Regions from separate parts of the Spirosoma foliorum genome, predicted to be linked through region 2. Evidence: riboswitches for the same ligand, from Rfam matches in the RefSeq annotation. Region 2 holds a riboswitch; the other holds the start of a gene.
The links. A riboswitch is a leader RNA that binds a small molecule or an ion and turns the genes downstream of it on or off. The one in region 2 is predicted to bind cobalamin.
Positions count from the first base shown of each region.

Region 1: another riboswitch for cobalamin. It lies ahead of H3H32_RS32690 (TonB-dependent receptor plug domain-containing protein); the one in region 2 lies ahead of metE (5-methyltetrahydropteroyltriglutamate--homocysteine S-methyltransferase).

Region 1 is NZ_CP059732.1:7,750,912-7,754,331, forward strand. It holds gene H3H32_RS32685 (M16 family metallopeptidase) at 1-1,142, shown strand, start outside; cobalamin riboswitch at 1,247-1,531, shown strand; gene H3H32_RS32690 (TonB-dependent receptor plug domain-containing protein) at 1,621-3,420, shown strand, end outside.
Region 2 is NZ_CP059732.1:8,627,015-8,630,434, reverse strand. It holds gene metE (5-methyltetrahydropteroyltriglutamate--homocysteine S-methyltransferase) at 1-1,463, opposite strand, end outside; cobalamin riboswitch at 1,623-1,842, opposite strand; gene H3H32_RS36160 (DUF6660 family protein) at 1,948-2,277, shown strand; gene H3H32_RS36155 (TonB-dependent receptor) at 2,348-3,420, shown strand, end outside.

The DNA of each region.
Region 1 (3,420 bases), 880 kb from region 2:
GCAGTTCAAAATACACGAAGTCGCAGCTCGAAGAGAAAATCGAGTACGTTGGCGCTAGTGTGGATACCTATGCCGGTAAAGAAGTGGCTAAACTGACCTCGTCATTTGCCGTTAAGGATCAGGATCTGTTGTTCGATATTATTCAGGATGTGATCACAAAACCAACTTTCGATCAGGCAGAATTCGATAAGTACAAACAGCGGCAACTACTTCAGTTAACCCAACAGAAAGAAAGTCCGCGCGGAGTGGTCAATTCCTATTTCAACCGGTTTGTGTACGAAGGCCATCCTTATGCGAACCCGCTGACCGGTACTCCCAGTTCTGTTTCAGCCGTTTCGGCAAGCGATGCCCGGCAGTTTTATCAGAAATACTACACGGCAGATCGGGCCGCTATTGCTATTGTAGGCGACTTCAATACGGCAGAGATGAAAAAACGGGTAACCGAGTTGTTCGGAAGCTGGAAAACGGCCCCGGCAACTGCCCCAGCACTCACAGAACCTGCTTTCTCGTTCGATAAAAACCGAGTTTTACTAGTCAATAAGGACGATGCCCGCGAAACAACGTTTCTGATTGGTGGAAAAGGCATTACGCAAAATAACCCTGATTTTATACCGGTCACGGTTGTCAATACGATTCTAGGCGGCCGGTTCACGTCCTGGCTAAATGATGCGTTGCGGGTAAATTCAGGGTTGACTTACGGAGCCGGAAGTCGTTTCGGGACTTATCGTAAAAGTGGCACATTCGCCATTTCAACATTTACCAAGGTTAGTACGACCACGCAGGCCATCGACATGGCGTTGCAGGTACTCGATAGTTTGCATCGGACGGGTATTGATGAGAAAACCTTAACATCGGCTAAAAACTACGTGAAAGCTGACTTCCCTCCGAAGTACGAATCGGCCAGCGAATTAGCGAACCTGTTGACAGATATGTTCAGTATGGGTTTTGATGAATCGTTCATCAACAATTTCCAGAAGAACGTCGATGGACTGACGGTGGCTAAAACCCGCCAGATTATTGATCAGTATTTTCCAAAGAATACCCTCCAGTTTGTCCTGATTGGTAAAGCCGAAGCCATTCGTGATAAGGTGAAGAAATACGGCACCGTTACGGAGAAAGAAATCAAAGCCGACGGTTTTTAAAAAGTAACGCGGACATCCTGTCCGCATAGTCACTGACTTACAATTTATCATGTGGCTATGCGGACAGGATGTCCACGTTACATCTATTCCATAAATTTCCCCTACCTTTGTCCTGAGTTTTAGGTGCCTGACGTCATTTCGTGGTGACTTTCAAGGCTTAATAGGGAAGTTGGTGCAAGACCAGCGCTGTCCCCGCAACTGTAAGTCTTACTAAAATGCATAATTTATAATGTAGAATGCATAATGGGGTTACAGCCATTTTACATTGATCATTATTCATTATCCATTAAAATCGGTTCATTCTTCGTAGCCACTGTGTTTGTTCTCAACACGGGAAGGCTTGAACCGACAAGACGAGCCAGGAGACCTGCCCAAAACCATCCGTTGTTCTGGTGTTCGGAGGAAACACCCCAACCGCGTGCTAACGGTCAGACTTTGGCCCGATGCATCGAGATGTACACATTGTTCAGAAGTTATAGTGGTAAAGCAAGCCCGTCATGGTTGGGTATTGATGCTGGCTATTGCCCTGTTTATAGGGCATAGCAGTTTCGCACAAACCGATTCGTTGGCGATTCCGTCGAGTCGTTTAGGAACGACCGTATCTTTATCGGCGGTAACGGTGCGCGCTATTGCGCCTGAGCGATTCCTGGCGGGCCAGAAACTCCAGCGAATCGATTCGACGACATTGCTTCAATTTCGATTTGGGTCGTTAACCGATCTTTTGACGCTTAACACGCCCTTGGCTTTCAAAAACTATGGCCCTGGTCAGTTGGCAACGGTTTCGTTTCGGGGCACATCGGCCAATCATACCGCTGTTCTCTGGAATGGTATCAATATCAATCAACCGAATCTCGGTCAGACGGATTTTTCTACACTACCCGTTGCCGGGTTCGATAAACTAGCCGTGCAATATGGTTCTTCGGCGAGTGCAGTAGGTTCCGATGCAGTAGGAGGGAGTATTCTCCTGGGTAGTACGCCAGGCTGGCAATCGGGTATACGGGCGACGCTTGGGTTACAATTAGCCAGCTTTCAGAATAACCAGACGCAGCTGGGGTTACGTTATGGCGCGACTTTGGGAGACAGCTGGAAACTTTCGGGTAAGACATTTGCTTACCGAAATCAGTTCAATAACGCTTATCCGTACACCGAACGTCAGCATTATTTTCTGGAGCCATCGACAACGGCCCAGCGTGGATTTATCCAGGATCTCTATTTTCTGCATAAAAGCGGCCGACAGCTTTCCATCAATACCTGGGTAACTGACAATGATTTAATTATTACGCCCCAGGATACTATTGCCCGCGAACGCACGAGAACACAGTCGGCACGGTTGCTGGCTACCTATGAGGCCAATCGGATGACGTTTCGGGTGGGCTGGATTCGCGATGTGCTCGACTATGCCAAAGGAAATTTCAATACGCCAAGTCATACCGAAACCGAGCGGCTAATTAGTCGGGCAGAGCGCGAGTTTCAGCTTTTGTCTGGTACAAATCGGCAATTGAACCTGCGCGTGGGCGGTGAATGGTCGCATTACCGGACTCGAACAGATGGTTACGGAGGGCAGTTGATTCAGGAAGATCGAGGTGATTTGTATGCACTCTTACGTTACCAAACGACGCGCTGGCTCGTATCAGCCAATATTCGACAGGCGTTTGTAACGCGATTCAATCCACCCATTACGCCCTCAGTTGGTGCCGAATATCAGCTTGTGCAGCGTGACCGATTTAAGTTGACGGCCAAAGGCTCGGTAAGCCGAAATTACCGCGTTCCAACCTTGAACGAACGCTACTGGATTGATTTAGGTAACCCAAATCTTTTACCTGAAAGTGGATTGAATTTCGAGGGCGGTTTAGCGGCTAATACACCCTTATCTGATCGAATTAACCTGACGACTGAGTTGACGGGCTATCACAACCGCGTTGACAATTGGACCTATTGGAATCCGACCAATAATTACCACGTCGAAAACCTACAATTGGTAGTTGCTCGGGGCATTGAGTTTACGACTAATCTGACCTATGTCCAGAATAACTGGCGCGCAGGCCTGCGCCTTGGGTATGCGCTGACCCGTTCATCGCAGGAGCGGGCCTATGATGCCTATTCTCAGGATGTGATCGGGAAACAATTGGTGTATGTGCCGCTTCATACCGGAACACTCAATACCTACGTGCAACACGGCCAAACGCGCCTTAGTGTACAAATGCAGGCCAATTCCCGTCGGTATATCACCTTCGACAATACTCAGTTTTTTAAAGGAACTACATTGACCAATGTGTTA
Region 2 (3,420 bases):
TCAGTTTCGGCGCGAATAAAATCTTCGTACTGGTCGAGGGTGATTTCGCCTTTTTTAAACTTCGCTCGATTGGCGCGCACGGTTTCTGTTTGCGGGAACGAGCCAATCGTGGTTGTTGGAAATAAAGGCAATTGCAGACGCGCCTGTTGTAGCGGTTGGCGCACAGCAAACTCGCTCTGACGTTGGTCATCTTTCTCTGTCAACTGATTCAGGCGTGCCTGAACAGCAGAGCGATTAATCAATGTCGATTCCCGACGGGCCACTAACGAAGCCTGATTGGCGGCTAATGTTGCCGTTGCCTGGGCGTTCTCGGGTTGCCGGAATAACGTTATGAGCGTGACGACTTCGTCCAGTTTTTGCCGGGCAAAGGCCAGCCATTGCTTAATTTCGGGGGTTAATCCCTGTTCGTTGGTTTCCGAGTTCAGATCGACAGGGACGTGTACTAACGAACACGACGGTGCAACCAGAATTCGGTGCTGGCCAAGTTTCTCAACGGCCCGCTGAATGGTTGCCTGCGATTTTTCCAGATCATTGATCCAGATGTTTCGGCCGTCAACCACACCCAACGACAACTTCGTTGATTTGTGCACGAAATCGGTTTGCAAAATATCGTCTAACTGACTTGGGCACCGAACCATATCCAGATGCAGGGCATCAACCGGCAATTGAATGGCCAGATTTAGGTTAGACCCGTAGCACTCGAAATACGACGCAAGCAGTAAATTAAGTTTTGGAAATTGTACGCGCAGCCGATTGTAGGTTTTCGCAAAAGCGGCTTGTTGGCCATTCGTCAAATCCAGTGAGAGCGTCGGCTCGTCGAGTTGAATCCAGTCGGCTCCCTGCGCTTGCAGACGCGTCAGAATCGCTTCATAAACGGGCAATAGGCGATCCAGCAAATCCAATCGATCAAATCCAGCTTCTTTCTCTTTGCCGAGTAACAAATACGAAACTGGCCCGAGTAATACAGGTTTGGGTGTAGTTCCCAGCGTTTGTCTGGCCTCTTCGAACTCGTCAAAAACTTTCTCCGAGAGAAGCGTAAACGTCTGATCGGCAGTAAACTCCGGCACGATGTAGTGGTAGTTGGTATCGAACCACTTGGTCATTTCCATCGCTTTCAGATCCAGGCTATCCTGCTGATAGCCCCGCGCCATAGCGAAATAGAGCGTTAGCTGGTCAGCGTTTTGATGGGCCGCGTCAGGCTGGTCGAGCAGCGGGCGAAACCGCTTCGGTATCGCGCCTACGGTCAGGGACATGTCGAGCACCTGATCGTAGAACGAAAAGTCGTTGCAGGGAACCAGCGTAATGCCAGCCTGCTGTTGGGTCAGCCAGTTGCCTTGTCGGATAGTTCGACCGGCGTCCTGAAGCTGCTGACGGGTGATTTTGTTGGCCCAGAATTGCTCAGAGGCCCGTTTGAGTTCGCGGTGGCTACCGATTCGTGGATAGCCGAGATTGTGTGCGATCATGTTGTTAAATGATAAAATGGTTGATCGCGTTCGATGCCGAACTCCATACGGCTACACGTTATCAACACTTTATCAACACGACACACCTAACCAAGCCCCAAAACGAAGCAGGAAAAAGATAGGATGGTCAAGTTTGATGAAGCCCAATCGCGTGTAGGCGTAATCAGCAAAGCTAAGGCAAGTCTCCTGGCTTGTGACGGTATCTGCCGTCCTTCTCATCCCGCCCGTTTCGGCGAACCGATGGGGTAAGACAATGGACATCGAGGGCAAACCCTTTTCTAAATGGTCACTGACAGTAGCAACGTCTGCTCGTGAATTTCACACGATTCCTTTTTCATTTCCTGAACCTCTCAGGAAAACCATTAGCTAATTTGACGGAAAACAAAGAACGTTAACACAAACTAACCGTATTGCGCCGGCAAAAGCAAGAGTCCACCCCTTTTTGACTACCTGTTGCATTACTTAGCCCACTACCTTTGCGGGCATGAAAGCGGTCATGTGTCTTTTTTCGTTGTGGATTCTGCTGTTGACGGGCCTCCCTTGCCCCGATGCAGACTGTCATGCGCAAGAAGATAGACTGACCAATACTTCATCGGCATCGCATTCAACTGATGATCCCGACCACGGGCACAAGGCACCCTGCAGCCCGTTTTGCCACTGCACAACCTGCCTTGGCTTTTCAATTCCCCGGCCGCTTGGCTATACAATCTCTGAACTACAAAGTGTACTGATCTCTACGAATCAGGTCTTTGCTTACCAATCTCCCAATCAGTCAGACGTAGCGCTCGCCATCTGGCAACCGCCAAAATTATAAGTGTTTTTCATGGATTTTCTTCCGACTGGTCATCAATCAGTCGCTATGTTCCATTGTATCTCCATACAGGATGAAAAACCTTATTTTATTTCTACTTTTTTCCCAGACCGTTTGGGGCAATACAGTATTCCCGAGTTCGGTCTCTTCTAATAAACCTCTTCTTCAGGATACCCTGCGCGTTTCTGTTCGGCATGCACTCACCAAGCAATCAATTCCCGGTGCAACGATTCTAGTAGTGGGTACCACAACTGGTGCTGCGACTGATACTGCCGGTTTTACGCGAATGATCCTGCCGCCAACTGGCCCTTACCGGCTACGCATTTCGGCTGTAGGTTTCGAATCCGTTCTGCACACGCTTATCGCACCGAGTAGCGATACACTGCAAATTTCACTCAAACCGTCGGAGGAATCACTGGACGAAATCACCGTTTCCTCTACCCGAAGTGGCCGTAGTGTTGCCGATGAACCAACACGGGTTGAAGTCATTGACGCCGAAGAACTCGACGAAAAAGCGAACATGCAACCAGCCAATATCGCGGTTATTCTGCGCGAAAGTCCAGGGATTCAGGTGCAGCAAACGTCGGTCATGTCGGCCAATGCGACGTTCCGAATTCAGGGGCTTGATGGGCGTTATACTCAGTTGTTGCAGGATGGGCTTCCGCTGTATAGTGGCTTTTCGAGCGGATTGAGTCTGATGCAGGTTCCTCCGCTGAATTTGAAACAGGTGGAAGTTGTGAAAGGCTGTCAATCAACCTTGTACGGAAGTGGAGCCATTGCCGGACTCGTCAATCTAGTAACGAAAGAGCCAACGCGTGAACGAGAATTATCCTTTCTGCTTAACGGTACGTCGGCGCTCGGGCTTGATCTTAATGCGTATTATGCCCAACGCAATGAAAAAGTCGGGATGACGTTCTACGCCACTCGCAATCTGCAACGAGCGTACGACGCCAACAACGACCAATTTTCAGATCTGCCACAAACGGCCCGCACAACCATTCAGCCAAAATTTTTCTGGTACCCTAACCCAACGACCACGGTTTCGGCAGGGGTGATCTGGGTCAATGAACACCGAACAGGAGGCTATATTCCAACGATTCGGAGCGAAACGTCGACGGGCTATACCGAAGCGAATGACTCCCGACG